DNA from 4 places in the Megasphaera sp. SC8-1 genome. Region 1 is predicted to be linked to each of the others. Evidence: riboswitches for the same ligand, from Rfam matches in the RefSeq annotation. Region 1 holds a riboswitch; each other region holds the start of a gene.
What was found. Region 1 has a riboswitch for ZMP and ZTP ahead of NOS26_RS05975 (phosphoribosylaminoimidazolecarboxamide formyltransferase). Riboswitches for the same ligand answer to the same signal wherever they lie in the genome.
Positions count from the first base shown of each region.

Region 2: it holds a riboswitch for ZMP and ZTP, as region 1 does, so the genes downstream of both, NOS26_RS04020 (OFA family MFS transporter) here and NOS26_RS05975 (phosphoribosylaminoimidazolecarboxamide formyltransferase) in region 1, are expected to answer to the same signal.
Region 3: it holds a riboswitch for ZMP and ZTP, as region 1 does, so the genes downstream of both, NOS26_RS09835 (formate--tetrahydrofolate ligase) here and NOS26_RS05975 (phosphoribosylaminoimidazolecarboxamide formyltransferase) in region 1, are expected to answer to the same signal.
Region 4: it holds a riboswitch for ZMP and ZTP, as region 1 does, so the genes downstream of both, NOS26_RS06820 (phosphoribosylaminoimidazolecarboxamide formyltransferase) here and NOS26_RS05975 (phosphoribosylaminoimidazolecarboxamide formyltransferase) in region 1, are expected to answer to the same signal.

Region 1 covers NZ_JANFQH010000020.1:41,869-47,546, reverse strand. Annotated here, with positions in the region: gene NOS26_RS05980 (molybdopterin-dependent oxidoreductase) at 1-675, opposite strand, end outside; gene NOS26_RS05975 (phosphoribosylaminoimidazolecarboxamide formyltransferase) at 933-2,108, opposite strand; ZMP/ZTP riboswitch at 2,163-2,240, opposite strand; gene rlmH (23S rRNA (pseudouridine(1915)-N(3))-methyltransferase RlmH) at 2,324-2,803, opposite strand; gene NOS26_RS05965 (S1C family serine protease) at 2,803-3,936, opposite strand; gene NOS26_RS05960 (MBL fold metallo-hydrolase) at 3,933-4,871, opposite strand; gene NOS26_RS05955 (hypothetical protein) at 4,858-5,376, opposite strand.
Region 2 covers NZ_JANFQH010000011.1:82,700-88,377, reverse strand. Annotated here, with positions in the region: gene NOS26_RS04035 (fructose-specific PTS transporter subunit EIIC) at 1-178, opposite strand, end outside; gene pfkB (1-phosphofructokinase) at 228-1,133, opposite strand; gene NOS26_RS04025 (DeoR/GlpR family DNA-binding transcription regulator) at 1,130-1,891, opposite strand; gene NOS26_RS04020 (OFA family MFS transporter) at 2,408-3,646, opposite strand; ZMP/ZTP riboswitch at 3,720-3,804, opposite strand; gene NOS26_RS04015 (D-alanyl-D-alanine carboxypeptidase family protein) at 3,855-5,000, opposite strand; gene rsmG (16S rRNA (guanine(527)-N(7))-methyltransferase RsmG) at 5,018-5,678, opposite strand, start outside.
Region 3 covers NZ_JANFQH010000031.1:161,020-166,697, reverse strand. Annotated here, with positions in the region: gene NOS26_RS09850 (hypothetical protein) at 1-146, opposite strand, end outside; gene NOS26_RS09845 (site-2 protease family protein) at 162-788, opposite strand; gene NOS26_RS09840 (cyclodeaminase/cyclohydrolase family protein) at 1,161-1,781, opposite strand; gene NOS26_RS09835 (formate--tetrahydrofolate ligase) at 1,783-3,462, opposite strand; ZMP/ZTP riboswitch at 3,510-3,587, opposite strand; gene NOS26_RS09830 (phosphoglucomutase) at 3,640-5,148, opposite strand; gene NOS26_RS09825 (transketolase family protein) at 5,213-5,678, opposite strand, start outside.
Region 4 covers NZ_JANFQH010000023.1:59,931-65,608, forward strand. Annotated here, with positions in the region: gene NOS26_RS06790 (pyridoxal phosphate-dependent aminotransferase) at 1-390, shown strand, start outside; tRNA gene NOS26_RS06795 (tRNA-Ile) at 466-542, shown strand; tRNA gene NOS26_RS06800 (tRNA-Ile) at 599-675, shown strand; gene NOS26_RS06805 (MBL fold metallo-hydrolase) at 740-1,678, shown strand; gene NOS26_RS06810 (S1C family serine protease) at 1,675-2,808, shown strand; gene rlmH (23S rRNA (pseudouridine(1915)-N(3))-methyltransferase RlmH) at 2,808-3,287, shown strand; ZMP/ZTP riboswitch at 3,371-3,448, shown strand; gene NOS26_RS06820 (phosphoribosylaminoimidazolecarboxamide formyltransferase) at 3,503-4,678, shown strand; gene NOS26_RS06825 (molybdopterin-dependent oxidoreductase) at 4,936-5,678, shown strand, end outside.

The sequences.
Region 1 (5,678 bases):
GCCCAGGACCAGGGCTCCATCGGTCCCCGGGCGGACGGCGACGAAATGGTCGGCTAAATCAGCCGTCTTATGGCGGTACGTATCAATACACCAGACGACGGCCCCTTTGCGCCGGGCCGTTTCGACATCGTGGCGGAAATGGATATTCGTCGCCACCATGTGGAGACTCCAGAGGAAGATGCAGTCGCTGTCCTGAGCTTCCTGCGGTGCCGTCGGCATGGTGCTGCCCATGACATCCTTGAATCCCTGCCCTTTGGCCGGAGCGCAGATGGTCCGGTCCAGTTCCGAAGCGCCCAGACGGTAAAACAGTCCGTGCAGAACATCATGCTGGACAATGCCCATGGTGCCGGCATAGGAATAAGGCAGGATGGCTTCGGCACCACAATCGGCAATAATCGCCTTCCACCTTTCAGCAATCTCCGCCAGGGCTTGGTCCCAGGAAATAGGTGCAAACTGGCCGCTTCCCTTGGGCCCGGTCCGCTTCAAAGGCATCGTCAGACGGCGCGGCGAATGGACGGTCCGTTCATAATGGGCCATCTTCGGGCACAACGTCCCGCGCGTAAAAGGATGGGCCCCATCGCCGGCGACGGACACGACGCGGCCGTCGTCGACAGAAACGACAAGCCCGCAGGCATCGGGGCAGTCATAAGGGCAGACAGATGTATAGGTTTTCATGATATCACCTCTTGTTTCGTGGTTCGTGGCTCGTAGTTCGTGGCTCGTAGGGGCCGTCCCAAAGGGCGGCCCTCCTGGAATTGGTGGAAAAAGGAGCCGTCGCATCGCGACAGCTCCTTTTAAGCAGTTAGCAGTTAGGGGTTAGCAGTTAGCAAATGATTTTAAATTTAAAAGCCATTACATCAAACTTCAAACATCAAACCCCAAACATTGAATATAAAAGAAAACGACCTTTCCCGACAGAAAGGGGGATATGCTTAATGATGGAACAGGCGCAGGCCGGTCATGGCCATGGCGATGTTGTATTTATCGCACGTTTCGATGACATTGTCATCGCGGATGGAGCCGCCGGCCTGGGCGATGTAGTCGACACCGCTGCGATGAGCCCGTTCGATGTTGTCACCAAAGGGGAAGAAAGCATCACTGCCCAAGGCGACGCCGTGGAGCTGGGCAATCCAGGCTTTCTTTTCTTCCCGTGTGAGCGGTTCCGGTTTTTCCGTGAACAGATCCTGCCAGATGCCGTCGGCCAGGACATCTTCGTAATCATCGGAGATGTAGACGTCGATAGCGTTGTCGCGGTTCGGGCGGCGGACATCGTCGCGGAAAGGCAGATTCAGGACTTTCGGATTCTGGCGGAGCCACCAGATATCGGCTTTGTTACCAGCCAGGCGCGTGCAGTGGACGCGGGACTGCTGACCGGCGCCGACGCCGATGGTCATGCCGTCTTTGACGTAGCAGACCGAGTTGGACTGAGTGTATTTCAGGGTGATGAGGGCGATCATCAAATCGCGCTGGGCATCGGCGGGGATATCCTTGTTTTTCGTCGGGATATTCTTAAAGAGGTCCGTCGTGATCTTGGCTTCGTTGCGTTCTTGTTCAAAAGTGACGCCGTAGACTTCCTTCGATTCGATTAAGCGCGGCTTGTAGTCCGGGTTAATCTGGAGGACGCAGTAGTTCCCCTTCTTCTTGGTCTTCAAAATGGCCAGGGCTTCGTCGCTGTAGCCCGGAGCGATGACGCCGTCCGAAACTTCCCGTTTGAGGAGCGTTGCCGTTTCAACGTCGCAGACGTCGGACAAGGCGACGAAATCACCATAAGAGCTCATGCGGTCGGCACCGCGGGCACAAGCATAAGCCGAAGCCAGGGGTGACAATTTCAAATCGTCGACCCAGTATATTTTTTTCAGGGTATCACTCATTTCCGTGGCGACGGCGGCCCCAGCCGGGCTGACGTGCTTGAAGGAAGCCGCAGCCGGAAGGCCCGTTGCTTCTTTCAATTCTTTGACCAGCTGATAGCTGTTGAAGGCGTCGAGCAAATTAATATAACCGGGGCGGCCGTTGAGGACCGTAAAGGGCAGGTCGCTGCCGTCTTTCATATAAACCCGGGCCGACGACTGATTGGGGTTGCAGCCGTATTTTAATTGCAGTTCTTTCATGGTGATTCCTCCTGAATAGTTAAGCAAAAATAAAAAAATACCGACACTTCTGGAACGTTTCGCCCAGACGGTCGGCTCGTATGAATCATGCTCCCCGTGGTAACTCCACTTCCGTCAGTCACATGTTTCAGATTTATTATACCGTCCGCAGCCGGGAGATGTCAAGAAAAAGCCCCTCCCTGGATAGGCATAACTTCCACGGGAGGGGCTTTGTTTTATAAGTGATACGGCTCGTGCCGGTCGATCTTGATGGCCCGGTAGATTTGTTCCAATAAGAGGAGGCGTATCATCTGATGGGTCAAGGTAATACGGCCAAAGGAAATGCAGTTGTCGGCTTTGCGGCGGACGAGGTCGCTCAGGCCGAAGGGGCCGCCGATGATGAAGGAGATTTCACTGCAGCCGTACAGGGCCAGTTTGGCAAAGGACGCTGCCAGATCTTCAGAGGATACGAGTTTCCCCTGTACATCCAGGGCGAAGAGGTGCGAGCCCTGGCGGACGTGGCGCAGCATCTTCTCCCCTTCTTTGTCGAGGACCTGGGCCTTCTGGGCCGGCGACGGATTCTCAGGCATCTTCTCTTCAGGAAGGACGGTCACTTCGACCTGGCCATACGGGCGCAGGCGCTTCAAAAACTCGTCGATGCCGGCGGTGAGGTATTTCTCTTTGATCTTGCCGATGGTAATGACGTGATACTTCATCAGTTGGTCCCATCCCCCTGGTCTGACGAATCATTCTGCGGACTTTCCTGGAGGACGACGGTGACTTCGTGGTCCGAACCGTTGCGCGTATAATCCAGGCTGACAGAATCGCCGACATTGTGCTTGTCCATGACGCTCTGGAGGGCGCTGAAGTCTTTGACATCGGTGCCATCGAGTTTCAAGATGACGTCGCCGTGTCTGAGTCCTGCCTGATCCAGAGGTCCGCCGGCAGCGACTTTATAGACGTAAATGCCAGGTACATTCAATCTCATGCCGAAGCGGGCAGCCATCTGCTGGTCCAGGCCGTATAAGCCGAGGTACGGGCGGACGACCTTGCCGTTCTGGATGAGGTCCTGCAGGATCGGGCGGGCTGCGTTGATAGGAATGGCGAAGCCCAGGCCTTCGACACCTTCTTTAGAAATCTTGGCGCTGTTGATGCCGATGACCTTGCCGTCAGCATCGACGAGAGCGCCGCCGGAATTGCCCGGATTGATGGCAGCGTCAGTCTGGATGAGCTTCATGCTCTGCCCTTCGGCACCGATAGTCCGGTTCAAAGAGCTGATGACGCCGACCGTGACGGTCCCCTGAAATTCCAGGCCCAGCGGGTTGCCGATGGCAATGGCCGGTTCGCCGACCTGCAGGGAATCGCTGTCGCCAAATTCAGCGACGGGCAGGTTGTCCATCTTGATCTTGACGACGGCTAAGTCCGTCTTTTCATCGCGGCCGACGACGGTCCCTTCCGTACTCTGGCCATCGGCCAGGGAGACGATGACCGTCTTGGCCGTACCGACGACGTGGTTATTGGTTACGATATAGCCGGCCTTGTCGAAGATGACGCCGGAACCGACGCCTTCACCGACCAGGACTTTCCGGTTGAACATATCGCGGTTATAGACTTTAGTCGTAATGCCGACGACGGCCGGGCTGACCTTCTTGGCAGCCTGGACGACAGCCGTATTTCGGGCATCCGAGATGGAATCCGATTTCGACGGTTCCTGGAGCTGGTTCACGGTTCCGTTATAAGTGCCGCTCGGCGTAAAAAAGGCATCGTGGATCTTGAAGCCGCCGAAGACGCCGACAGCGATGAGGACGACGGCAGCAGCTGCCGTGATGATATGTTTGCGTTGCATCATAGTTCATGACTCCCTTCCTGGAAGCGGACACTGCCCTTCTGGCAGGCCAGCCGTAATAAGATATCCTGGCCGATGACCCGGCCGGCCTGGGATAAGACTGTACGCATCGTGTGCAGCGCCAGGGACGGCGTATTGTTCTTTTCGCTGCGGTGGGCCAGGAGGACCCGCATGACGCCTTTCGTCGGCAGACCGGCCAGAAAAGCGGCTGCCGTCTTGTTGGACAGATGCCCCCAGCGGCCAAGGATGCGCTGCTGGAGCGGATACGGATACGGACCGTTGCGGACCATCTGCTCATCGTGATTGGCTTCTAAGATGAGGATATCCGCATAAGCCGCAGCGGCTGCGACGTCGGGGCTGACACAGCCTAAGTCCGTCGCCAAGGTAATCTTCGAATCGCCGTGGCAGATAGTATAACCGACGGGCCGGGCCGCATCGTGGGAGATGGCAAAGGGGATGACCTGGATGTCTTTCAGTCCTACGCGCCGCGTCAGCCGGACGAAACGGTCCTGGAAGCCTTCTACTTTCCGGCCCATGGCCTGCCAGGTCTCGGCCGTCGTATAGACGGGCATGGCCGTCCGCTTGAGAAGCGTCGCCAAGCCGTTGACGTGGTCCGAATGTTCATGGGTGATGAAGACCGCGTCGAGGTCGCTCAAGGTGCAGTCATAGCGCTTCAATCCCTGTTCGATACGGCGACAGCTGATGCCGGCGTCGATGAGGATATTCGTCTTCCCACAACGGATATAGGCCGCATTGCCCTTGCTGCCGCTGGCCAGCATACTGACCAGGCAGTCGCCTGACCGGGCTTCGCCGCCGAGATTGGGAATCGCATCAGCCGCTGCTGGCGGTGCCGCAACAGGTACCTTGCATCCGGCCTGCTGACGGGCTGCCTGAATCGACAGGGCCATCGCCTGGAGCTGCCTTTCACTTTCCGTCATGGTCTCCCCTCCTTCTGTTGAAAAAAAAACCATCGTTCCGGAATAATCCAAACGATGGTCTGTCGCGGGGAAAGACAGCTTCCTTTTCCAGCGTATAGCCTTCCGGATAGCGGCGGGAACAGCGGGGATGGTACATGTCGACATACAGGCGGTCGACGAACTTGCCGCTGACGTTGGTCAGTTCAAAGACATCGATGCCGTCGACGCTGCCGGCTTTGTGGAAAAAGACCATCGATCCGGTCCGGCGCAGGCGCAGGCGCGATAAGTAGACAAATTCTCCACTCGGTCCATTGACGGGAATTGGATTGGTCCTATCGTGGCCAAAACGACCATATGAACCTGGAATGATGTCACAATCTTCGCCATGCGTCACCTTGTCGGCCAGTTTGCCTGACAGGGCCTGATTCTGTAATTCCGGCGAATTGAAAATCTGCAAGGCCTTGTCATAGATTTCCTCGCTCTTCGTTCTCTGGTGTTCTTTAAAAAAGGCATCAAAAAATCCCATGATACTCCTCCCACTATATAAAACATTTATATAATAATTTCACTTACTGATGACAGCCGTAACGACGTCACGGCATCAAAGGATATTGTATCCATTATAAGGCATTTCCCGCCCTGTCGCTAGTGCCTGTCAGTCACCATTTTTCTATTTTTAAGTTTATACTTTATTTTAACGTAAAATTTAATATTTTTCTGTTTTGAATAAATATCTATTTTATTCACTTTTACACTTCTTGTCCTTTGCTTTTGTTTATTCTATTTAAAAGGATTTTTCGGCCATTTTCCTGTTTTTATACTGTTCAA
Region 2 (5,678 bases), on a different contig from region 1:
CGATACCCGTACTTCCTTCCTGTTCACGAGCCAGGACGCGCTGTTTGTACAGCTCTTTGTCGTTCAGGTTGCCGCCGGCAGCCATGAGGTCGACCAGGTGGTCGATGGCAGCGGCCTTGTCGGCTACAGACGCATTGAGGTCGATGCTCTGTTTCTTGAGTAAATCTACAATACGCATTATTTCTCTCCTTCTCTTCTCAACTTTCTACACAAAACTACGTGTTTCTTTATAAGGCCGCGTATACTTCTTTGATATCGTCTTCCGTAGCCAGCCATTCATGGAAAGCCGAAGCACTACCGGCGCTGATGCCCATTTTCAGGGCTTCGTTGAGGTCGCCTTTCGACGCTTCAAAGCCGGCCAGGAAGCCAGCGACCATGCTGTCGCCGGCGCCGACGGAGTTGACCAGCGTGCCATTCGGGGATTGGCGGCGGTATACCTGGCCGTCTTCGCCGAGGAGCAGGGCGCCGTCGCCGCCGAGGGAGACGAGGACGTTGCGGGCCCCCATGGCCTGGAGCTGTTTGGCGCAGACCGTGATTTCTTCATCCGTATGGAGGTCGACGCTGAACAGTTCGCCTAATTCAAAGTTGTTCGGCTTGATGAGGAACGGTTTATATTTGATGACATTCTTCAAAAGGTCGCCCGTAGCATCGACGACGACGCGGATTCCGCGGCCCTGGAGGCGTTTGAGGATCTGTTCGTAAATATCATCGGGGATATCGCTGGGAATACTGCCAGCCAGGACCAGCGTGTCGCCGGCTTTGAGGGCATCGATCTGAGTCAGCAGGGCCTGCAGTTTTTCTTCCGAAATATGCGGTCCCATGCCGTTGACAGCCGTTTCGTCATCGGCGCTGACTTTGAGGTTGATGCGCGAGCAGCCTTCATCGAGGACGATGAAATCCGTATCGCCGCCATTGGCTTTAGCCAGCCGTTCAATTTCCCGGCCCGTAAAACCGGCGATGAAGCCGAGCATCTTGGACGGGATGTGAAGGTTCCCCAGGACGAGGGATACGTTGATGCCCTTGCCGCCGGGATAAATCATTTCCTGTTCGGCGCGGTTGATGTCACCGGCCGTAAAGGTCTTCATGTGGACGACATAGTCTAAGGATGGATTGAACGTAACTGTATAAATCACAGGATATGCACCTCCGTAATCTGCTGATACGGCCGGTAGTCGATGTGCTCTTCGGCCTTTGCCGTAATCAGCGTAACCATTGATAAATCTGCAAAAGTAATGTGCGAAGATAAACCGAATTTACTGGAATCGGCCAGGACGAAGCGGTCCAGGCACTGGCCGACGGCAGCGCGCTTGCAGACAGCTTCTTCATCATCTGGCGTCGTACAGCCGGAATGGGGGGCGATCCCATTGGCTCCGAAGAACCCTTTGGTGAAATGATAGCGGCCGATCATGTCCCGCATTTCGCTGCCGACAATGGCTTCCGTATCGCCTTTGACCCGTCCGGGCAGGATATAGATGCGGCTGCCGCTGCGCCCTAATTTCTGAGCCAGCGGGATGCTGTTGGTCACGAAAGTCGCTTCGGACCCGGCCAGGAAATCGGCCATCTGCTCTGTCGTCGAACCGGCATCGAGATAGACGAAATCATCTTTCTTGATCAGGCTGGCCGCATACTGGGCGATGCGGCGTTTGTCGCTCATATGGATGGAATATTTATCCTGCAGATTTTCCATATCCGCTTCATACGAAGAATCATCGCGCAACGTCGTGGCCCCGCCATGGACGCGGCGCAGACGGCCTTCGCGGTCCAGCGTGAGCAAATCCCGGCGGACCGTCGATTCGGAAATGTTCAGAAAACTTACTAAGTCCTGGACCGAAACGGCACCGCTCGTATTGACAAGACGCATGATTTTTTCATGTCTTTCTTCTGTCAACATCGTATCACTTCCCTTTTATCCTCCTTTGGCCTCATTATACCGTTATATTCAATCAATTTCAATCAAATCCAATCATTATAATCAAAAAGCAATCATTTTCATTCATCTATGCGCCCAGCTCATTAAGTGATTTTATTCACATTTGTAGTAGGGCCGTCCCAAAGGGCGGCCCGTTGTGGGAATCCCGCGAAATGCTGTTCGTCGATATCATTATTCGCCGGCCGCAAAGCCATGCCTCATGGACCAGTTGGGTATATCTTCCATTGTTCACAACGGGACGCCTTAACAGGACGTCCCCTACGCACAAGGCCACAGGCCGTGAATGATTTACCGCTTTCAGCGATGGCGTTCATCGTTCGTCGAAAAAAAGCTGCCGCATAAGCGACAGCTTTTTTCATTGTAGGGGCGACCACGTGGGGCGCCCGCTTCAGGATATGTGAATTTTCCAATCATTTTTCTAGGAGAATCCCCCAATTCCCGAACGGGTCGCCCACGTGGCACCCCTACGATGAACGATTATCCCCGCGCTTCTGCGACCCTGGCGATGCCGTGGCGGGTGCGGTATTTCAGGAAAATCATCAAGGCCAGGGCAGCGACGAAGGCGCCGACGAAGAAGTACAGCGTCACGGCGTAGCTATTGGTATTTTCTTTGATAAGTGACAGGACCAGGGGACCGGCGACGCCGGCAGCCCCCCAGGCCGTGAGGATACGGCCGTGGATGGCGCTGAGGTATTTCGTGCCGAAGAGGTCGCTGAGATAGGCCGGCATGCACGAGAAGCCGCCGCCATAGCAGGAGATGATGAGCAGGACCAGGACCTGGAAGCTAAAGGCGCTGGTAACGCGGGCCAGCTGCCAGAAAGCCAGGATTTCGATAAGGAAGAAGAGGACGTATGTAGCCGAGCGGCCGAGGTAGTCGGATACGGTCGCCCAGGCAATGCGGCCGGCACCGTTCATGAGGCCGATGAGGCCGACCATGGAAGCCGCTGCCAACGGCGACATGCCGACGACGTCCTGGGCCATCGGCGAGGCGACGGACAGCAGGGCGATGCCGCAGGTGATGTTGGTGAAGAAGAGCCACCAGATGGCGTAGAACTGCCAGGTCTTCATGGCCTGGCGGACGGTAAACTGCGGCTGGGCGTCGGCATATTCGACAGTTCCTTCTTTTTCGGCCTTGGCCGGGACGTCACCGGCAGCAGGCGATGCCAGGTAGAGCGACGAAGCCGTCATGATGACCATATAGACGCAGCCGAGGATGATGAAATTGGCGACCAGGCCGAAATGCTGGACCAAGAGCTGCATAGCCGGGCCGGCAATGAGGCTGGCAAAGCCGAAGCCCATGATGGCCAGACCCGTAGCGAAGCCCCGGTTTTCCGGGAACCATTTGACCAGAGTCGATACGGGCGTGATATAGCCCGTTCCCAGGCCGATGCCGCCGATGACGCCGTAAAAGGCGTAGAGCATGGGCAGGCTGTGGGCGTAGAGAGCTGCTGCCGTACCGAACATGGCCGTGACGAAGCAGGTCATCGATAAGAGGCCCGATTTACGGGGCCCGATTTTCTGGACAAAACTGCCCAAAAAGCCGGCCGACAAACCGAGGAACAAGATGGCCAGGGAAAAGGTCCACGTCGTTTCCTTGAGGGTAAATCCCATGGATTCCATAATGGGCTTGGTGAGGACGCTCCAGGCATAGACACTGCCGATACAGAGGTGGAGCCCCATGGCAGACAGGGCGATGAGCCAGCGATTTCGTTTCATTAGACAACACTCCTTGTGAGGAGCCAGGCTGGCGAAAAAAAATACCGGCCGCCTGGCTCAAGAATATGTAGCATACTCTTGCCCAGACGGTCGGCATGAAAGGGTCCGTACAGTTCACGTGGTGACTCCACTTGATTCCGTCAGTCCTGTACGGATCTGCTGATGCGTTTATTATACGAATATGGACAGAGATTGTCAATATCCTTTTTTAGGCGGCCGGCGAAAAGGGAACGTAAGGCTGGCTGGAAACAGCCGGCTTACTTGTCTTAGCCGTATCCGCTTTGGCAGCGGTCTTCACCGTCGTCTTAGCTGCCGTTTTAGCCACTGTCGCAGCCGTTGTCTTTACGGCCGTATCTGCTTTAGCAGGTGCTTTGGCCGCAGCCGTAGAAGCTGCCGCCGTGGCTGCTTCTTTCTTCTGCTGGGAAGCTAATTCAGCAGCCTGGGCCTGTTTTTCCTTGATATCCGACAAGGTCTGGCCTGCCGGTGCCTGGCGCAGGATATAGACGTTTTCTGCCGGTTCGACCGGTTTCAGTACGGAGAAGCCATAGCTCATGAGTTTCTGGGCATCGCCGAAGCGGTCGTCCGAATTCATGATAGAGGCGATGACGGTCCGGCCGTCCTGCGTAGCCGATGCGACCAGACAGGGACCGCCGGCATTGGTCGTACCGGTCTTGATGCCGTTGGCACCGGGGAAGCCGCTGGTCAGGAAATAGTTCGTCGTCGTGCAGTGCTTGGAGCCGCCGTTGATATAGGGCATGTCGTATTCACTGTGGCTGACCATATCGCGAAATTCCGGCAGTTTCATGCCGTAAGCGGCCATCGTCGCCATATCGCGGGCTGTCGAATAGTGGTCGCTGTCCGGCAGGCCATGGGGATTGGCGAAATGAGTATTCGTACAGCCCAGGGCGGCTGCTTTTTCGTTCATCTTGGCGACGAAATCGGCCTGACTCGGCGTAACCGTTTCGGCGACGGCAATGGTGGCATCACAGCCGGATACAGTCATCATACCGGTCATGGCATTGCGCAGGGTGATCTGGTCGCCCGGGTCGATACCCAGGACGGACGCATCGCTTTCGATATCGTAGACATCTTTCGTAATGTTGATAGGCTGATCCAATTTACCCTGTGCCTTGCCCAGTTCGACGCCGAGGATGCAGGTCATGATTTTCGTCGTGCTGCCCGGATAGGCCCGGTCATCGGCATTTTTCGCATAGAGCGTGTCGCCTGTATCGGCATCCATGACATAGGCAGCATGAGCACTGATTTCAGGCGGCTGCGGTGTATCGGCAAAGACAGCAGCCGATACGGTCAGGCAGGCCGCAGCGGCCAGACAGAGGATTTTTTTCAAAGACATAGCGTACACTTCTTTCTCTATAAGGGATTTTTCGCAGCCATCTTTGGCTTGCGGGGATATTTATTGGGGCTTTCCTTTACTTTTTCGATATAGAGGACAGCGCGGACATCGTCCAGGCCCGGCAGGCGGACCGGCCGGACTTCGGCGACTTTGCCGCCCAGGATCTGCAGGGCTTTTTCGCCTTCCGCCAGTTCTTCTTCATACTGGGCCCCTTTGAGGGAAACGAAATAGCCGCCGGTCCGGACGTAAGGCAGGGCCCATTCGGCCAGGATGTTCAGGCGGGCCACGGCCCGGCTGGTGACGATATCGAAGGCACTGCGGTATTCCGGTTTATGGGCCATTTCTTCAGCCCGGCCGTGGAGGAACGAAGCGGTCAGTCCCAAATCACAGACGACCTTTTCCAGGAAAGTCAGCCGCTTCTGCAGGGAATCGAAGAAGGTCACCTTCAGATCCGGCCGGTAAATGAGCAGGGGCAGGCCGGGAAAACCGGCACCGGTCCCCAGATCGAGGACGCTGGCGCCATCTTTGAAATAAGCCGGGTCATAGCAGGACAGGCTGTCGGCCATGTGCTTGATGGCGACGCCTTTCGGATCGGTAATGGCCGTCAGGTTCATGACCTTGTTCGTTTCGACTAAAGCTTCGTCAAAGGTGCAGAACTGTGCCAGCTGGCTTTCTGAT
Region 3 (5,678 bases), on a different contig from region 1:
CGGGGCATGCCGAGATAGACTGTCTGATAGGCCGTAAGCGGGCTTTCCGCGATTTCATCGACAGACTGATTATAATCAAAAGCACCGGCCGAAGCCGTCAAGGCTGCCCACAACAAGGCCGAAGCCATTACTTTTTTGTACATCATAGAAACGCGCCTCCTTTATAAAAACGGTGCCAGGATCAAGCTGAACAGCGCGAAGACCAGGCGCTGCAAGGGAATGAGGATATACGTGAAGAACGGCGTCATCATCAAGGCGATGAGGATGAGGAAGCTGTAGCGTTCCAGGCTGGCCAGCTTATAATTCCACGACGTCGGCAAAAAGCACATGAGGACCCGCGAACCGTCGAGGGGCGGCAAGGGAATCATGTTGAAAATGGCAAAGTTGACATTGTACAAGACAATGAGGTGAAGGACCATGGGCAGGGCTGTCGTCGTAAAGAGATGGGCCTTGACGAAAATGACTTCGACGACCAGGGCCAGGAAGGCCATGAGGAGATTGGACATGGGCCCGGCCAGGGATACACAGATTTCCCCTTTCCGCCAGTTGCGGAAGTTCCCCGGATTGATCATGACCGGCTTGGCCCAGCCGAACTGCGCCACGAGGAGCATGATCAGCCCGACCGGATCGATATGGGCAACGGGATTCAACGTCAGCCTCCCAGTCATACGCGGCGTATCATCGCCCATCCAGTCCGCTACCTGGGCATGAGCGTATTCATGGACGACCATGGCAATGAGCAGGCCCGGAAGGCCGGCGATAATAGAAAGTATATTAAAATCGAACATAGAATTCTCCTTTCGTTAATATTTCTATTATACGGTATCCAGGAGAAGATAACAAGATGTGGCTCGTGGCTTGTGGGGAATAAGCGGCTTCCTATCCGACCCGGGTTCCCTGGATTCGTAGGGGCCGACCTGGTAAGGCGGCCCGCCTGAAACGATGGTGCACACGTAATGCATGACGGGTGATGCGTGAAAAAAAGCCCCATATCCCAGAATGGTCATACCCACGATTCACAGCGGGACGCCCTTTGGGCGTCCCCTACGGTATCGCAAGCGATGGAAATGAATGCTTGTCTTTTACTTCATAGTTTGTAGTATGGAGTTTGTAACTGCTAGCCACAAAAAAAGCTTGTCGCACGTGCGACAAGCTTTTTTTCACCGCTTCCGGTATTCGTATTCTACGTTTTGTTCGACGATGGCCGCTTTTTCTTCGATTTCGCGGATTTCGTTGATCATCTGCTTCACGAAGGTTTCGTCTTTGATGGATTTCAAATTGATGCGGACGCTGTAGAAAGCCGAGCGCATGGCGGCCCTGGCATTCATGGTGGCGATGACGCCATCGGTGATGACCCAGGCGTTACCGTAGCGGACGACTTGTTCTGCCAGCTGGAGGAGGACAAAGATGTCCTTCCCCAATTCAAACGGCGATATGGCCGCATCCTTGAAGGCCTGCTGGACCGTGGCCGCCCGGTCCGGTGTGTCCTTGGGCAGGCGGACAGCGCGGATGACGCTGTCAAAAGCGGCGGCGTCTTCGGCGATGCCGTCGAGGTACCGCTGGCGCAGGCCATGGGCCTTGTCGCGAATGGAAACCATGAGTTTCTCGATTTCGCCATAACCTTTCTTGCCGATGGTCAGGTTGGCGACCATTTCTACGAGAGCGGCTGCCGATGCCGCCGTCATGGCGGCGATGCCGCCGCCACCGGGAACGGGTTCCTTAGAAGCCGTGACTTCCAGGAGCCCGTCCAGGGGCATGGATTGGAATTGTGTAAAATCCATCTTAGAACAATCCCGTAATGACGCCGTTTTCGTCGATGTCCATGCGGTTGGCAGCCGGTACTTTCGGCAGCCCCGGCATGGTCATGATGTTGCTCGTCTGGCAGACGATGAAGCCGGCACCGGTGCAGACGCGGACGTCCTTGACCGTGACCTTGAAGCCCTTGGGCGCACCGAGGAGCGCCGGGTTATCGGACAGGGAGTACTGCGTCTTGGCCACACAAATCGGCATTTTGTCGAGGCCAAAAGCTTCCAATTCTTTGATCTGTTTCTGGGCGTTGCCTTCGAAGATGACGCCGTCGCCGCCGTAGACTTTCTTGACGATAGTTTCCATCTTCTTGGGAATGGAATCGTTGACGTCGTACAGCGGTTTGTACGGCGTCTTGGGCTGTTGCAGCAGTTTCAGGACTTTTTCGCCCATTTCGACGCCGCCTTTGCCGCCTTCGGCCCAGCAGTTGTTGAGGGCGACTTCGACACCATAGTCTTCGCAGAGTTTACGGAGCGTTGCGATTTCTTCATCGGTGTCGCTGATGAATTTATTGATGCCTACGACGACAGGGACGTCGAAGAGGCGCATATTTTCGATATGTTTTGCCAGGTTGGCAAAGCCCTTCTTCAAGGCTTCGACATTTTCTTCCTGCAAGTTCTTCTTGTCGACGCCGCCGTGCATCTTCAAGGCGCGGACCGTAGCGACGATGACGACAGCATCCGGTTTGATGCCGGCGAAACGGCACTTGATGTCCATGAACTTTTCGGCCCCCAAGTCGGCACCGAAACCGGCTTCCGTAACAGCGATGTCCCCCATCTTCATGGCCAGCTTGGTGGCGACGACGGAGTTGCAGCCGTGGGCGATGTTGGCGAAAGGACCGCCGTGGACCAGGGCCGGTGTGTGTTCGATGGTCTGGACCAGGTTCGGTTTGATGGCATCCTTCATGAGGATAGCCATAGCCCCTTCGACGCCGAGCTGGCGGGCCGTGACCAGATTGCCGTCCAGGTCATAGGCTACGGTGATGTCGCCCATGCGTTTCTTGAGGTCCATGAGGTCGCTGGCCAGGCAGAGGGCTGCCATGATTTCCGATGCGACAGTAATCATGAAGTGGTCTTCCCGCGGGAAACCGCAGACTTTGCCGCCCATGCCGACGACGATGTTGCGCAGGGCCCGGTCGTTCATGTCCATGACGCGCTTCCAGATGACGCGGCGCACGTCGATGCGCAGGGCATTGCCCTGGTGGACGTGATTATCGATGGCTGCGGCCAAGAGGTTGTTGGCAGCCGTAATGGCATGCATGTCGCCGGTAAAATGCAGGTTGATGTCTTCCATCGGCAGGACCTGGGAGTAACCACCGCCGGCAGCACCGCCTTTGATGCCGAAGACCGGTCCCAGGGACGGTTCGCGCAGGGCGACGACGGCTTTATGACCCATGTAGTTCAGGGCCTGGGCCAGGCCGATGGTCGTCAAGGTCTTGCCTTCACCGGCCGGCGTCGGCGTAATGGCCGTGACCAGGACCAGTTTCCCATCTTCGTTCTTCGAGAGGCGTTTGATGGCGTCAAAAGAAATCTTTGCTTTATATTTTCCGTAGAGTTCCAAGTCATCATCGGTGAGGCCGACTTGGTTTGCAATGGCCGTAATCGGTTCCAATTTCGTCTGCTGTGCAATTTCGATATCGCTCAATACCTTTGCCATAGTAGTTGTCACTCCTGTTCTCTGCATAAAAAAAGGCCGCTCCGCTGGAAGTTTGCCCAGACGGTCGGCTTCAAGAAATCATGCTCCCCGTGGTAACTCCACTTCCGTCAGTCACATGATTATGGCCTTATTATACAAAAAAAGAACCCTTGGGTCAAGGGTTCTTTTCGTTACGTCTTACTGGATTACGCTGGTATCGAGGTGTTCAAAGCCCGTAAGCAGGCCTTTCACCTGGCTGGCGATCTGCTGGCAGCCGCCTTTTTCCCTGCTTTCGATATTCAGCGGCATGTTCGGGTCGTGGAGGGACATGCGCAACAGGGCCCAGCCGTTGGGGAATACGAGGCGCACGCCTTCATAGGACGGCTTGGCGATGGAAATGCCGGCTGCAGCGGCCCGGTCTTCGAACTGTTTGAGCACGTCAGCCCCATAGGCCTGGACACCATCAGTGCCAGTGATTTTCAGGCGAAATTCGACGCCTTCTGCCGGATGGCCCAGTTTGGCGATGAGGTCGCCGAGCTGGTTGCCTTCTTTCTTGGCTTTCGCCGCAGCGATGAGCAGTTTGACCGCCAGGTAGGCACCGTCGTCGAGGTAGTAGTTTTCGCTCAGCGCACCGTGGCCCGACGTTTCGATAGCCAGCGGCGAGACCGTGCCGGCCTCGTTGAGGCGGATACATTCGTCGATGACATTTTTATAGCCCCGCATGTAGCGGTGATGGACCAAGTGGAGTTCATCCTGGAGGAACGTCGTCAGTTCATCCGACGTGACCGAGTCGGTGACGATGGTGCTGCCAGGATAATCGGGCGCCAGGATAGCGGCCATCATAGCGATGAGGGCATTGCGGTTGATTTCTTTCCCATCGGGCAGGACGGCGCTCATGCGGTCGACGTCGGTGTCGAAGATGAGGCCCAGGTCGGCTTTGTTGTCGAGGACGGCCTGGCGGATCGACGCCATGGCGTCGGCATTTTCCGGGTTAGGGATATGGTTCGGGAACATGCCATCCGGTTCGAGGAACTGGCTGCCCGTCGTATCGGCGCCGAGTTCAGAAAGGACCTTGGTGGCAAAGAATCCGCCGCTGCCGTTGCCGGCATCGACGACGATGTGCATCCCTTCCAAAGGACGGTCGTACATCCCGGCACAGAGGCCGGCGCAGATCTTGCGGCGCAGATGCAGCGAATAGAGGTCGATCAGGTCCAGCGAGGCAATGGCAGCCGACGAGACAGCCATTGCCGACGACTGGGAAGCCAGGCTCAGGACTTCCGTGACCTCGCTCTTTTCCAGACCGCCGTCGACGGTAAAGAATTTCAATCCGTTGCGGTTATACGGCAAATGGCTGGCCGTAATCATGATGGAGCCATCCATGTGAGTATCTTCAAAAATGATGGACATGAACATAGCCGGTGTCGAAGCCAGGCCGCAGTCCGTGACGTGGACGCCTTGACCGAGGAGGCCGCCGAAGACGGCTTCTTTCATCATAGCTGCCGATACACGGGAATCGTGGCCGACGGCAATGTGCAAGTCACTCACCTGTTTATTCAGCTTCTTCGCCAAAAACTTGGCAAAGCCAGCGGCAATGCGGTTGACCGCTTCCGGTACCAACGTGACGTCTTCACCGGGGACGCCGGCAACGGCGACGCCGCGGACATCACTGCCATTCTGTAATTTCATCATTGCTTCTGTAGAAATCATGTATTCATGTTTCCTTTCTTCAATTTAGCGCACCGAGGTCCGCCGCTTTTTATCATACTGAAAATCAGGCCAAAAGGCAAGCCTTGACGATGGCCTCTGCCGTAAGGCCGTATTTCTGCAAGAGTTCTCCGGCCTTGCCCGATTCGCCGAAACAATCATCGATGCCGACATAGGCCTGGCGGGTCGGATGGCGGCGCGACAAGGTTTCTGCCACGGCACTTCCCAGGCCGCCGATGACGCTGTGTTCTTCAGCTGTGACGACGAAACCCGTCTGTTTGGCCGCAGCGACGACCAGGTCTTCGTCCAGGGGCTTGATGGCTGCCATATCGATGACCATGGCCTGTTTTCCCTGGGCTGCCAGGGTGTCCGCCGCAATCAGGGCCTGCTGGACCATGAGGCCCGTGGCGATGATGGTCACATCCCGGCCTTCGCGCAGGACCGTCCCCTTCCCCCACTGGAAAGGACAGCTGCCCTGGTAGACGTCATCGACTTTGGCCCGGCCCATGCGCACGTAGACCGGCCCGTCGTGG
Region 4 (5,678 bases), on a different contig from region 1:
GCCAAGGAAGTCTATACGGCTGTCTGCGGGGCCGGCCGTTCCATGGGCTTCGTCTGCGCACCTCATCTCTTCCAGGACGTCGTCCTCAAATGCCTGGGCCAGACCAGCGATATGAATATTTACGACGAAAACCGCAAGCTTTTATATAATGGATTAAAAGAAATGGGCTACGACTGCGTCTATCCGAGCGGTGCTTTCTACCTCTTCGTCAAATCGCCCGAAGCCGATGCCAAGGCTTTCTCCGATAAGGCCAAGAAACTGAACCTGCTCATCGTCCCGGCCGACAGCTTTGGCTGCCCTGGCTACGTCCGCGTATCGTATTGCGTCGATCCGGATATGATCAAACGGTCTTTTGCTGCCTTTAAGAAATTGATGGAACAGTATCAATAAAAAAGTGTAAGAAATTGGAAGAATTTCCTTGACACGTCCTGTATCTGTGGTATACTAAACAAGTCGTTAGGAAATGGGCCTATAGCTCAGCTGGTTAGAGCGCACGCCTGATAAGCGTGAGGTCGGTGGTTCAAGTCCACCTAGGCCCACCAATTTTTTCACTTGACAATTTTCTGCGATATGTTATACTAAGCAAGTCCCATGACATGGGCCTATAGCTCAGCTGGTTAGAGCGCACGCCTGATAAGCGTGAGGTCGGTGGTTCGAGTCCACCTAGGCCCACCACACAGACCATCGTTTGGATTATTCCGGAACGATGGTTTTTTTTTCAACAGAAGGAGGGGAGACCATGACGGAAAGTGAAAGGCAGCTCCAGGCGATGGCCCTGTCGATTCAGGCAGCCCGTCAGCAGGCCGGATGCAAGGTACCTGTTGCGGCACCGCCAGCAGCGGCTGATGCGATTCCCAATCTCGGCGGCGAAGCCCGGTCAGGCGACTGCCTGGTCAGTATGCTGGCCAGCGGCAGCAAGGGCAATGCGGCCTATATCCGTTGTGGGAAGACGAATATCCTCATCGACGCCGGCATCAGCTGTCGCCGTATCGAACAGGGATTGAAGCGCTATGACTGCACCTTGAGCGACCTCGACGCGGTCTTCATCACCCATGAACATTCGGACCACGTCAACGGCTTGGCGACGCTTCTCAAGCGGACGGCCATGCCCGTCTATACGACGGCCGAGACCTGGCAGGCCATGGGCCGGAAAGTAGAAGGCTTCCAGGACCGTTTCGTCCGGCTGACGCGGCGCGTAGGACTGAAAGACATCCAGGTCATCCCCTTTGCCATCTCCCACGATGCGGCCCGGCCCGTCGGTTATACTATCTGCCACGGCGATTCGAAGATTACCTTGGCGACGGACTTAGGCTGTGTCAGCCCCGACGTCGCAGCCGCTGCGGCTTATGCGGATATCCTCATCTTAGAAGCCAATCACGATGAGCAGATGGTCCGCAACGGTCCGTATCCGTATCCGCTCCAGCAGCGCATCCTTGGCCGCTGGGGGCATCTGTCCAACAAGACGGCAGCCGCTTTTCTGGCCGGTCTGCCGACGAAAGGCGTCATGCGGGTCCTCCTGGCCCACCGCAGCGAAAAGAACAATACGCCGTCCCTGGCGCTGCACACGATGCGTACAGTCTTATCCCAGGCCGGCCGGGTCATCGGCCAGGATATCTTATTACGGCTGGCCTGCCAGAAGGGCAGTGTCCGCTTCCAGGAAGGGAGTCATGAACTATGATGCAACGCAAACATATCATCACGGCAGCTGCTGCCGTCGTCCTCATCGCTGTCGGCGTCTTCGGCGGCTTCAAGATCCACGATGCCTTTTTTACGCCGAGCGGCACTTATAACGGAACCGTGAACCAGCTCCAGGAACCGTCGAAATCGGATTCCATCTCGGATGCCCGAAATACGGCTGTCGTCCAGGCTGCCAAGAAGGTCAGCCCGGCCGTCGTCGGCATTACGACTAAAGTCTATAACCGCGATATGTTCAACCGGAAAGTCCTGGTCGGTGAAGGCGTCGGTTCCGGCGTCATCTTCGACAAGGCCGGCTATATCGTAACCAATAACCACGTCGTCGGTACGGCCAAGACGGTCATCGTCTCCCTGGCCGATGGCCAGAGTACGGAAGGGACCGTCGTCGGCCGCGATGAAAAGACGGACTTAGCCGTCGTCAAGATCAAGATGGACAACCTGCCCGTCGCTGAATTTGGCGACAGCGATTCCCTGCAGGTCGGCGAACCGGCCATTGCCATCGGCAACCCGCTGGGCCTGGAATTTCAGGGGACCGTCACGGTCGGCGTCATCAGCTCTTTGAACCGGACTATCGGTGCCGAAGGGCAGAGCATGAAGCTCATCCAGACTGACGCTGCCATCAATCCGGGCAATTCCGGCGGCGCTCTCGTCGATGCTGACGGCAAGGTCATCGGCATCAACAGCGCCAAGATTTCTAAAGAAGGTGTCGAAGGCCTGGGCTTCGCCATTCCTATCAACGCAGCCCGCCCGATCCTGCAGGACCTCATCCAGAACGGCAAGGTCGTCCGCCCGTACCTCGGCTTATACGGCCTGGACCAGCAGATGGCTGCCCGCTTCGGCATGAGATTGAATGTACCTGGCATTTACGTCTATAAAGTCGCTGCCGGCGGACCTCTGGATCAGGCAGGACTCAGACACGGCGACGTCATCTTGAAACTCGATGGCACCGATGTCAAAGACTTCAGCGCCCTCCAGAGCGTCATGGACAAGCACAATGTCGGCGATTCTGTCAGCCTGGATTATACGCGCAACGGTTCGGACCACGAAGTCACCGTCGTCCTCCAGGAAAGTCCGCAGAATGATTCGTCAGACCAGGGGGATGGGACCAACTGATGAAGTATCACGTCATTACCATCGGCAAGATCAAAGAGAAATACCTCACCGCCGGCATCGACGAGTTTTTGAAGCGCCTGCGCCCGTATGGCCAGGTCGAAGTGACCGTCCTTCCTGAAGAGAAGATGCCTGAGAATCCGTCGCCGGCCCAGAAGGCCCAGGTCCTCGACAAAGAAGGGGAGAAGATGCTGCGCCACGTCCGCCAGGGCTCGCACCTCTTCGCCCTGGATGTACAGGGGAAACTCGTATCCTCTGAAGATCTGGCAGCGTCCTTTGCCAAACTGGCCCTGTACGGCTGCAGTGAAATCTCCTTCATCATCGGCGGCCCCTTCGGCCTGAGCGACCTCGTCCGCCGCAAAGCCGACAACTGCATTTCCTTTGGCCGTATTACCTTGACCCATCAGATGATACGCCTCCTCTTATTGGAACAAATCTACCGGGCCATCAAGATCGACCGGCACGAGCCGTATCACTTATAAAACAAAGCCCCTCCCGTGGAAGTTATGCCTATCCAGGGAGGGGCTTTTTCTTGACATCTCCCGGCTGCGGACGGTATAATAAATCTGAAACATGTGACTGACGGAAGTGGAGTTACCACGGGGAGCATGATTCATACGAGCCGACCGTCTGGGCGAAACGTTCCAGAAGTGTCGGTATTTTTTTATTTTTGCTTAACTATTCAGGAGGAATCACCATGAAAGAACTGCAATTAAAATACGGCTGCAACCCCAATCAGTCGTCGGCCCGGGTTTATATGAAAGACGGCAGCGACCTGCCCTTTACGGTCCTCAACGGCCGCCCCGGTTATATTAATTTGCTCGACGCCTTCAACAGCTATCAGCTGGTCAAAGAATTGAAAGAAGCAACGGGCCTTCCGGCTGCGGCTTCCTTCAAGCACGTCAGCCCGGCTGGGGCCGCCGTCGCCACGGAAATGAGTGATACCCTGAAAAAAATATACTGGGTCGACGATTTGAAATTGTCACCCCTGGCTTCGGCTTATGCTTGTGCCCGCGGTGCCGACCGCATGAGCTCTTATGGTGATTTCGTCGCCTTGTCCGACGTCTGCGACGTTGAAACGGCAACGCTCCTCAAACGGGAAGTTTCGGACGGCGTCATCGCTCCGGGCTACAGCGACGAAGCCCTGGCCATTTTGAAGACCAAGAAGAAGGGGAACTACTGCGTCCTCCAGATTAACCCGGACTACAAGCCGCGCTTAATCGAATCGAAGGAAGTCTACGGCGTCACTTTTGAACAAGAACGCAACGAAGCCAAGATCACGACGGACCTCTTTAAGAATATCCCGACGAAAAACAAGGATATCCCCGCCGATGCCCAGCGCGATTTGATGATCGCCCTCATCACCCTGAAATACACTCAGTCCAACTCGGTCTGCTACGTCAAAGACGGCATGACCATCGGCGTCGGCGCCGGTCAGCAGTCCCGCGTCCACTGCACGCGCCTGGCTGGTAACAAAGCCGATATCTGGTGGCTCCGCCAGAATCCGAAAGTCCTGAATCTGCCTTTCCGCGACGATGTCCGCCGCCCGAACCGCGACAACGCTATCGACGTCTACATCTCCGATGATTACGAAGATGTCCTGGCCGACGGCATCTGGCAGGATCTGTTCACGGAAAAACCGGAACCGCTCACACGGGAAGAAAAGAAAGCCTGGATTGCCCAGCTCCACGGCGTCGCCTTGGGCAGTGATGCTTTCTTCCCCTTTGGTGACAACATCGAACGGGCTCATCGCAGCGGTGTCGACTACATCGCCCAGGCCGGCGGCTCCATCCGCGATGACAATGTCATCGAAACGTGCGATAAATACAACATCGCCATGGCCATGACCGGCCTGCGCCTGTTCCATCATTAAGCATATCCCCCTTTCTGTCGGGAAAGGTCGTTTTCTTTTATATTCAATGTTTGGGGTTTGATGTTTGAAGTTTGATGTAATGGCTTTTAAATTTAAAATCATTTGCTAACTGCTAACCCCTAACTGCTAACTGCTTAAAAGGAGCTGTCGCGATGCGACGGCTCCTTTTTCCACCAATTCCAGGAGGGCCGCCCTTTGGGACGGCCCCTACGAGCCACGAACTACGAGCCACGAACCACGAAACAAGAGGTGATATCATGAAAACCTATACATCTGTCTGCCCTTATGACTGCCCCGATGCCTGCGGGCTTGTCGTTTCTGTCGACGACGGCCGCGTCGTGTCCGTCGCCGGCGATGGGGCCCATCCTTTTACGCGCGGGACGTTGTGCCCGAAGATGGCCCATTATGAACGGACCGTCCATTCGCCGCGCCGTCTGACGATGCCTTTGAAGCGGACCGGGCCCAAGGGAAGCGGCCAGTTTGCACCTATTTCCTGGGACCAAGCCCTGGCGGAGATTGCTGAAAGGTGGAAGGCGATTATTGCCGATTGTGGTGCCGAAGCCATCCTGCCTTATTCCTATGCCGGCACCATGGGCATTGTCCAGCATGATGTTCTGCACGGACTGTTTTACCGTCTGGGCGCTTCGGAACTGGACCGGACCATCTGCGCTCCGGCCAAAGGGCAGGGATTCAAGGATGTCATGGGCAGCACCATGCCGACGGCACCGCAGGAAGCTCAGGACAGCGACTGCATCTTCCTCTGGAGTCTCCACATGGTGGCGACGAATATCCATTTCCGCCACGATGTCGAAACGGCCCGGCGCAAAGGGGCCGTCGTCTGGTGTATTGATACGTACCGCCATAAGACGGCTGATTTAGCCGACCATTTCGTCGCCGTCCGCCCGGGGACCGATGGAGCCCTGGTCCTGGGCATGATGCATGTCCTCGACCGCGATGGACTGGCCGATGAAGCCTTTCTGGCGGCAAACGTCCTCGGCTG